DNA from 3 places in the Pantoea sp. X-Soil-OKNW-713 genome. Region 1 is predicted to be linked to each of the others. Evidence: predicted binding sites of a transcription regulator. Region 1 holds the regulator's gene; each other region holds the start of a gene.
What was found. The regulator PhoB, encoded in region 1, activates phosphate uptake and scavenging genes when phosphate is short. The targets are predictions, from matches to a motif close to CTGTCATAAAACTGNCNNAT.

Region 1 (3,284 bases):
CCAGCGCCGGTGGCCCCGGTAATGGCAAACAAACCGTTACTGGCAAATGGCTCACGGCGAAAATCGATAAACCATTCTCCGCGCAGGGCGTTGAGGTTTTTAAAACGCAGCGTCAGGATTTTCATGCAGAGGGGTTCTCCAGCGCGGCAAGGGTGGTGCGAAACAGTTGCGTAAGGTGTGCTGCCTGGTCGGCATCCAGATCCTCTTCCAGCGCCAGACGACGCGCAAACACCTCTTCAACCTGCAATTCGCTCAGAGTTTCGTTATCCAGTCGCGCCAGGCTGCGGCTGCGCTGTTCGCGGCTGCGGCGGACCAGTAGCACCTCCACCGGTAAGTTTTCCGTCAGTTGTTCCACGCGGCGTTGCAGGTCGCTCAGGTGCTCCTGAGTGGTGATTTCAATATCCAGCCACACCGCCAGGTCGCCCTCTTTTTCTTTGAACAGCGCCAGTTGCCGTTCGATATCCGCCAGCGATCCTTTCAGCATCTGCATTGGCTGGAACAGCGGGATGGTCAGCGGCGTCACGGCATCAAGGCCGGTGCTGAAATCCAGCAGAAACACGCTCTTGTCGCGGCCCAACTCATCAAAGCTGAGTGGAATAGGCGAACCGCTGTAGCGAATATGATCGCTGTCAGCAATGCGTTGTGCTCGGTGAATATGGCCGAGGGCGATGTAATCCGCTGCCGGGAATGCCTGCGCCGGAAAGGCATCGAGGGTGCCGATGTAGATATCGCGCACCGAGTCGCTTTTGGTTACGCCGACGGTGGTGAGATGGCCGGTGGCGATAATCGGCAGTTTGCCCCCGAGTGCTGCGCGCTGCGCCTCTGCGGCGGCAAAGCAGTGCTGATAATGTTGTTCGATGGCTTCCAGCAGCGACAGCTGTTTTTCCCGCCCGGACTGTCCGGCCTGGCTGCGCAAAATATCGCGCGGGCGCAGATAAGGGATGGCGCACAGCAGCGCGCCTGGTGTACCGTCGCGCTGCTTCAGGGTCAGCACCTGCTGCTCGCCCTGCGGCGTAGCGCTGGTGATCACCTGCGTGTTGAGGCAGGCAAGCAGTTCGCGTGATTCATTGAGCGTTGCCACCGAATCGTGGTTCCCTGCCAGAACGATCAACTGGCAGCGGCTGGCCTGCAACGCCACCACGAAGCGGTTAAACATTTCACGCGCATAGCTTGGTGGTGAGCCGGTATCAAACAGGTCACCGGCGATAATCAGCGCATCCACCTGATGCTGGTCAATCTGCTGGCGCAGCCAGTCGAGAAATGCCTGATGTTCAGCAGCGCGACTTTTGCTGTAAAAGAACTGGCCCAGATGCCAGTCTGCCGTATGGATGATGCGCATGGATGCTCCCTGCCAGAAAAAGCGATGGGGAATTATAACGACTTCACCACGAAAGAAAAAAAAACGCCTCACGGCTGTCACATTTCTGTTTTTCCACTAAATTTCCAGGGTTGGGTTTTTCATAAAAGTGTCATAAAACTGACGCATAATGACGCCGCAAATCCCAGTGACAGCCGTCATATCAGCAGGAGTAATAATGGCTAAGCGCATTTTGGTTGTGGAAGACGAAGCTCCCATCCGTGAAATGTTATGTTTCGTGCTGGAACAGAACGATTACCAGCCGATTGAGGCGGAAGATTATGACAGCGCAGTAGGGAAGCTCATCGAACCCTGGCCGGATTTGATTTTGCTGGACTGGATGTTACCTGGCGGTAGCGGTATCCAGTTTATCAAGCACCTGAAACGTGAAGCCATGACGCGCGATATTCCGGTGATGATGCTGACGGCGCGTGGCGAAGAAGAAGATCGTGTACGCGGTCTGGAAGTGGGCGCTGACGATTACATCACCAAACCGTTTTCCCCGAAAGAGTTGATGGCGCGTATCAAAGCGGTGATGCGGCGTATTTCGCCGATGGCGGTGGAAGAGGTGATTGAGATGCAGGGACTGAGCCTTGACCCGTCATCACATCGCGTGATGTCCGAAGCCACGCCGCTGGAGATGGGACCGACTGAGTACAAATTGCTGCACTTCTTTATGACGCACCCGGAACGCGTTTACAGCCGTGAACAACTGCTGAACCATGTCTGGGGCACCAATGTGTATGTCGAAGATCGTACTGTCGATGTGCATATCCGTCGTTTACGTAAAGCGCTGGAGGTCTCCGGCCACGATCGCATGGTACAAACCGTACGCGGAACAGGGTATCGTTTCTCTGCTCGCTACTAAACGGAGTCTTTACCGTGCTGGAACGACTCTCCTGGAAGAGATTATTGACCGAACTGGTGCTGGTCTGTCTGCCGGCACTGATTTTAGGTCTGGTATTTGGCTATCTCCCCTGGCTGCTGCTGATCGCGGTGCTGGGTTTGCTGTTGTGGCATTTCTGGAACCTGATGCGACTCTCCCATTGGTTATGGGTTGATCGATCCATGACGCCGCCCGGTGGACGCGCCAGCTGGGAACCGCTGTTTTACGGGCTGTATCAAATGCAGTTGCGTAACCGTCGTCGTCGTCGCGAGCTGGGCAACCTGATCAAACGCTTTCGCAGCGGTGCAGAATCGCTGCCGGATGCGGTGGTGCTGACCACCGAAGAGGGTATCATTTTCTGGTGTAACGGCCTGGCGCAACAGCATCTCGGCCTGCGCTGGCCAGAAGACAATGGTCAGAACATCCTCAACCTGCTGCGCTATCCTGAATTCTCCCGCTATATCCGCCAGCGTGACTTTAATAAGCCGCTGACGTTGGTGCTGAATAATCAACATCATATGGAGTTTCGCGTGATGCCCTACAGCGAAGGGCAGTGGCTGATGGTGGCGCGTGATGTGACGCAAATGCATCAACTGGAGGGCGCGCGACGTAACTTCTTCGCCAACGTCAGCCATGAGTTGCGTACCCCGCTGACGGTGTTGCAAGGCTATCTGGAGATGATGAACGATTCGGTGATGAACGAACGTTCACGCAGCAAAGCGTTGCAAACCATGACGGAGCAAACGCGACGTATGGATAGCCTGGTGAAGCAACTGCTGACGCTGTCGCGCATTGAAGCTGCTCCCGCCCTCGATATGAAAGAGACGGTAGATGTGCCAACCATGCTGTTGCTGCTCCAGCGCGAAGCGGAAACCTTGAGCCAGGGGCGTCATGAGATCCATTTCCACACCGATCCGCATCTCAAAGTGCTGGGTAATGATGAACAGTTGCGCAGCGCCATCTCCAACCTGGTGTATAACGCGGTCAACCATACGCCGGAAGGGACGCGCATTGATATCAGCTGGCTACGTAATAAACAGG
Region 2 (3,284 bases), 2.5 Mb from region 1:
AGAAGCCTGATAGTTGCGACGACACATTCACCTTGAACCAAGGGTTCAAGGGTTACAGCCTGCGGCGGCATCTCGGAGATCTCCTCTTAGTTCCACTTCTGTTATCCCCCGGTACGCATGATATAGTGGCTGGCAACAGCCGACTTTGCCGGGGATATCATGTCTGAACCCTCATTTCGTGACCGACAAGACATTCGTCAACATGTGCGTCATCTGCGCCGCAACCTCACGGCTGAACAGCAGGAACAAGCCGCCGATTTGCTGGCAGAGCATGCGATAAATTTTGCGCCCATCAGCAATGCCGAACGTATTGCGTTGTTCCTGTCCGTTGATGGGGAGTTGAATACTCGCCCACTCATCGCCAAGCTCTGGCAACAGAAAAAACAGGTTTTCCTGCCGGTGCTGCACCCTTTCGCCCCCGGAAATTTACTGTTCCTGCGCTACACACCCGACACGCCACTCAGCCCGAATAAATTAAGCATCCCGGAACCGCCGCTGGATATCACCCAAATGGTCACCCTTGATCAGCTGGACGTGGTGATGGTGCCATTAGTCGCGTTCGACCAAAGCGGGCAGCGATTGGGTATGGGAGGAGGTTTTTACGATCGCACGCTACAAAACTGGCAGCAGCATGGTTTTCTACCGGTGGGGATTGCGCATGACTGTCAGCATGTTGAAACGCTGCCAGTAGCGACCTGGGATGTGCCGTTGCCGGTGGTGATTACACCGTCGAAATTGTGGCAGTGGTGATTTGCGCGATAAATCGCGCCGCTACGATAATTCCGTATCAGTAGCGGCGCGATTCATCGCGCGATTAAGTGCGTTTTAAATCAGTACAGCAAGCGCGCGCGAATGGTGCCCGGAATTGCCTTCATCAGTTGCAGCGCTTTATCCGCCACATCCTGCTGTGCATCGATATCGATTACCACGTAGCCCATCAGCGGCGAGGTTTGCAGATACTGGGCGGCAATGTTGATGCCCTGCTCGGCAAAAATCTGGTTGATGGCGGTCAGTACACCCGGACGGTTTTCGTGAATGTGCAACAGGCGACTGGCGCTGGCGGCATGCATCGGCAACGACACTTCCGGGAAGTTAACGGCAGACAGGGTTGAACCGTTGTCAGAATACTTCGCCAACTTGCCAGAGACTTCCAGACCGATGTTTTCCTGCGCTTCCTGCGTCGAACCACCGATATGTGGCGTCAGAATCACGTTATCGAATTCACACAGCGGTGAATTGAACGGATCGCTGTTGGTCGCTGGTTCCACAGGGAACACGTCAATCGCCGCACCCGCCAGATGTTTGTTGGACAAGGCATCGCACAGCGCCGGAATATCAATCACCGTACCGCGTGCGGCGTTAATCAGCAGCGCACCTGGCTTCATCAGCGCCAGTTCGGCGGCACTGATCATATTCTGCGTTGATGGGGTTTCCGGTACGTGCAGGCTGACCACATCACTCATGTTGAGCAGGTCAGACAGGTGACGCACCTGTGTGGCGTTGCCCAGCGGCAGTTTGTTCTCGATATCGTAGAAAAACACATGCATGCCAAGGCTTTCCGCCAGCACACCGAGTTGCATACCGATATGGCCATAGCCGATGATACCCAGCTTCTTGCCACGAGCTTCATAGGAACCCGCTGCAATTTTATTCCAGATACCGCGGTGCGCTTTGGCGTTCGCTTCCGGGATGCCACGCAGCATCAGCAGCATTTCACCAATCACCAGTTCGGCAACCGAACGGGTGTTGGAGAACGGGGCATTAAATACCGGCACGCCACGTTTTGCTGCTGCATTCAGGTCAACCTGGTTGGTGCCGATACAGAAGCAGCCAACCGCAACCAGTTTTTCAGCCGCAGCGAAAATCTCTTCGGTCAGTTGGGTACGGGAACGGATACCAATGAAGTGTGCGTCACGAACGGAGGACTTCAGCGTCTCCGCATCCAGTGCACCTTTGTGGAATTCGATGTTGGTGTAACCTGCTGCGCGCAGGTTATCCAGCGCACTCTGATGGACACCTTCCACCAGCAGGAACTTAATCTTGTCTTTTTCCAGTGATAACTCTGCCATTTCCCGACCCTATTCAGAATTCAACGAGGGCTGCCATAAGCCAGCCTTCTGTCAAAATATCAAAAAATTCGTTTGCAGCAAGACAATCGATTGCCTCGACCTCAGCACGCGTCAGCGCTACGGCAGCACAATGCCGTACAAAATCGGGATATGCGTACAGAGCGAAGAATGAACCTGCTGTTGATGACTGTTTTGTGACATAAGTCACCGAATTTCAGCATACGAAGAAAAGATGTTTTGCGTATGGAAATAAGCGGCGCTGCAACAGCGCCGGACAGATCATTTGGTAATGGTTTTTACGCCATCGGCAGTGCCGATCAGCGCGACATCAGCGCCGCGTGCTGCAAAAAGCCCTACCGTCACCACACCAGGCAGCGCATTGATGGCTTTTTCCAGCGCGATCGGATCGAGGATGCGTAGATTATGCACGTCGAGAATAATGTTGCCGTTATCGGTCACCACGTTCTGACGATATTCTGGCAGGCCGCCCAATTTCACCAGTTCACGCGCCACATAGGAACGCGCCATCGGGATCACTTCAACCGGCAGCGGAAAGTGGCCCAATACATCCACTTCTTTCGAGGCATCGGCAATACAGATAAATTTCTCAGCCACGGCGGAGACAATTTTCTCACGCGTCAGCGCCGCGCCGCCGCCTTTAATCATCTGCATCTGCGGATTGATCTCATCAGCACCGTCGACGTACACCGAGAGCGAATCCACTTCATTGAGATCAAACACATGAATGCCGAGGGATTTCAGTTTCTGCGTTGAGGCTTCCGAGCTGGAAACTGCGCCCTCAATTTGATGCTTAATCGAACCTAACGCATCAATAAAATGGGCAGCGGTCGAACCGGTGCCAACGCCAACAATGGTGCCCGGCTGCACATATTGCAGTGCTGCCCAACCTACCGCTTTTTTCAGTTCATCCTGGGTCATGGTATGTTTAAAACCTGTGCGACAACGAGGTGCGCGTAGTATAAAACAAGGCGGCGTAAAAAAGCGCGGCTGTTAAAGGCTTTGTAACTCAGTGCACAAAAACCATCTTTTGATTTTTTGTGGCATAGTACCCTCCATCCTGAACGAGAGAGAACAACAATGAAACGCCCGGATTATCGAACGCTTCAGGCGCTGGATGCTGTGATTCGTGAACGCGGCTTTGAGCGCGCCGCGCAAAAACTTTGTATTACGCAGTCTGCGGTGTCGCAGCGTATT
Region 3 (3,284 bases), 3.1 Mb from region 1:
GGCTCTTTGTGTAGTTTGTCTGGTGAATATGGCGCGCTACTTCTCTTCTCTGCGCTCGTTATTGGCGGTGCTACGTGGTTGCGATCCGCTGTTATATCAATATGTGGATGGTGCCGGCTTCTTTACGTCGCACGGTCAGCCCAGCAAACAGGTGCGCCTGGTGCGCTATATCTGGGAGAAGCGCTATCGTGACCATCACGACGAAGAGTTTATTCGTCGCTGTGAACGGGTACGCGGGCAATTTATTTTGACCAGCGGGCTGTGTGGGCTGGTGGTTGTCAGCCTGATCGCGATGGCGGTCTGGCAATAAAAAAAGGGCGACATTGCTGTCGCCCTTCGGTGTCTGAAGCGGTGATTACACCAGCTTCAGCGCAATCCAATACAAGGAACCGGACAACAGAATACACACCGGCAGGGTAAACACCCACGCCATCGCGATATTCTTGATGGTACGGCTTTGCAAACCGCCACCATCAACCAACATGGTCCCGGCGACTGACGACGACAGAATGTGCGTGGTGGAAACCGGCATCCCGGTGTAGCTGGCAATGCCAATTGACACCGCTGCCGTCACCTGCGCTGACATACCCTGCGCGTAGGTCATGCCTTTCTTACCAATCTTCTCACCGATAGTGGTCGCCACACGACGCCAGCCAATCATGGTGCCGACGCCAAGCGCCAGGGCTACGGCCATGATGATCCACACCGGCGCATACTCAACGGTTCCCAACAGATCGCTTTTAAGCTTGTTCAGGAAACGCTGGTCGTCAGCGCTGGTTTCCGGCAGCTTCGCCGCTTTATCGGCGGTATCGGAGATACACAGCAGCAGACGACGCATCTGGCTGCGCTGGTCTGGTGTCAGGTCACTGTAGCTTTGCAGATTGTTCAGTAAGCCCTGAGCTCGCTGAATCGCTGGCAGCGCACGGGCGCTATCGCAGTGGAATTCATGCGGGCCATTGATGGACTCTTCTGGCGCAGGCACCGCAGGCGGCACCATCTGCACGATGTGCGTCAGGGTTTCGCTGTGCTGCTGGTAGTACTGCTCCAGATGGTTGACGGCATCACGGGTACGGGTGATGTCATAACCGGAGGCATTCATGTTGACCACGAAACCCGCAGGCGCGACACCAATCAGCACCAACATGATCAGGCCAATGCCTTTCTGACCATCGTTCGCACCGTGTGAATAGCTTACGCCAATGGCGGAAACAATCAGGGCGATACGCGTCCAGAATGGCGGCTTTTTCTTGCCGTCGATTTTCTCGCGATCGGCTGGCGTCATATGAATACGCGAGCGTTTCTTGGTGCTGCTCCAGTAGCGGCGCAGCAGGAAAATCAGGCTACCGGCAATCACCAGACCGACAATCGGCGACAGGATCAGGGAAAGGAAGATATTCAGAACTTTTGGCAGGTTGAGCGCATCAACCACCGACGTTCCGGTCATCAGAGCATTGGTCAGACCGATACCAATAATGGCACCAATCAGGGTATGGGAGCTGGACGCCGGCAGGCCAAGATACCAGGTGCCGAGGTTCCAGATAATCGCAGCCAGCAGCATGGAGAACACCATAGCCAGGCCGTGAGCTGAACCAACATTTAATAGCAGATCGGTGGGGAGCATATGAACAATGGCATAGGCCACGCTCAAACCGCCCAGCAAAACACCGAAAAAGTTGAAAACACCTGCCATCACAACCGCCAGCTGCGCCCGCATCGCACGGGTGTAGATAACTGTCGCGACCGCGTTGGCTGTGTCGTGGAAACCGTTGATTGCTTCGTAAAACAATACAAACAGCAGGGCAAGAACCAATAACAGGCCGGTACTCAGGTCAAGACCAGCAAACAGATGTAGCATAAACGTTACGCCATTTTGGAGGACATGAACGCGGCGCATTATCCGCGACAACGTGCTGTATGGGAAAGGGAAATATAGTCTTTTTTTGTCTTAATGTTGCCAGTCACACGCCTAAACAAGGGAAAAATGCCGAAATATGAGTCATTTACAATATGACATATTTACGGCATTTTTTTGACACTGGCGTCAAAGAGGACAGATCACTACAATCAGCGCCTTTCGGGTGAAGTGAGAAAAAGCAGTGGAAAAATTTGACGTTATCATTGTTGGCGCGGGTGCTGCGGGCATGTTCTGTGCTGCACAGGCCGGACAGCGTGGCCTGCGTGTGCTGCTGCTTGATAACGGCAAAAAAGCGGGCCGCAAAATTCTGATGTCGGGCGGCGGGCGCTGCAACTTCACCAATATGTACACCGAGCCTGCGGCCTACCTCTCCCATAACCCGCACTTTTGTAAATCTGCGCTGGCGCGCTATACCCAGTGGGACTTTATCGATCTGGTCAATCGTCACGGCATCGCGTATCACGAAAAAACGCTGGGCCAGTTGTTCTGCGATGATTCGGCGCAGCAAATCGTGGATATGCTGCTGGCCGAGTGTGAAGCCGGACAGGTGACGCTCCGGTTGCGCAGCGAAGTGCTGAGCGTGCAGCGTGACGACGCAGGCTACACCCTGCAACTGAACGGCATGACGGTGCAGGCAGAGAAGTTGGTGATCGCCAGCGGTGGTTTATCGATGCCGGGGCTGGGTGCTTCACCGTTCGGTTATAAAGTGGCGGAGCAGTTTGGTTTGCAGGTGTTCCCGACGCGCGCTGCGCTGGTGCCTTTTACTCTGCATAAACCGCTGCTGGAGCAATTGAACACCTTATCCGGCGTGGCTTTACCCACTACCATCACTGCGCAGGATGGCACCTTATTTAAAGAGGCTTTGCTGTTCACCCATCGCGGTTTATCTGGCCCGGCGGTGTTGCAAATCTCCAGCTACTGGCAGCCCGGCGAGTTCGTGACGGTGGATTTATCTCCGGCAACGCCGCTGGATGGGTTTATTAATATCCAGCGCGACGCCCATCCGAACCTCAGCCTGAAAAACAGCCTGGCGAAAATTTTGCCGAAGCGCCTGGTGGAAGTGTTGCAGACGCTGAACCAGATCCCTGACGTCACCCTGAAGCAGCTTAACAGCAAGCAGCAGGGCGAACTGGTGCAAACCCTGCATCAGTGGCGGGTACAGCCAAACGGCACCGAAGGCTACCGCACGGCTGAAGTGACGCTGGGCGGCGTGGATACCACCCTGTTATCGTCAAAAACCATGGAAGCACGCGATGTGCCCGGATTGTATTTTATCGGCGAAGTAGTGGATGTGACCGGCTGGCTGGGTGGCTATAACTTCCAGTGGGCGTGGAGTTCCGCCTGGGCGTGCGCGCAGGCGTTGTCATCC

Region 2: a site for PhoB is predicted at 2,251-2,270, ahead of serA (phosphoglycerate dehydrogenase). Genes of this name have one in related genera too.
Region 3: a site for PhoB is predicted at 2,017-2,036, ahead of pitA (inorganic phosphate transporter PitA). Genes of this name have one in related genera too.

Annotation. Positions count from the first base shown of each region.
Region 1 covers NZ_AP035995.1:1,053,981-1,057,264, forward strand. The annotation lists gene AC6I8R_RS04745 (AAA family ATPase) at 1-125, opposite strand, end outside; gene sbcD (exonuclease subunit SbcD) at 122-1,339, opposite strand; gene phoB (phosphate response regulator transcription factor PhoB) at 1,536-2,225, shown strand; gene phoR (phosphate regulon sensor histidine kinase PhoR) at 2,240-3,284, shown strand, end outside.
Region 2 covers NZ_AP035995.1:3,588,065-3,591,348, forward strand. The annotation lists RNA gene ssrS (6S RNA) at 1-83, shown strand, start outside; gene AC6I8R_RS16790 (5-formyltetrahydrofolate cyclo-ligase) at 160-750, shown strand; gene serA (phosphoglycerate dehydrogenase) at 831-2,069, opposite strand; gene rpiA (ribose-5-phosphate isomerase RpiA) at 2,349-3,008, opposite strand; gene AC6I8R_RS16805 (LysR family transcriptional regulator ArgP) at 3,168-3,284, shown strand, end outside.
Region 3 covers NZ_AP035995.1:4,145,108-4,148,391, reverse strand. The annotation lists gene uspB (universal stress protein UspB) at 1-310, shown strand, start outside; gene pitA (inorganic phosphate transporter PitA) at 356-1,855, opposite strand; gene AC6I8R_RS19385 (BaiN/RdsA family NAD(P)/FAD-dependent oxidoreductase) at 2,097-3,284, shown strand, end outside.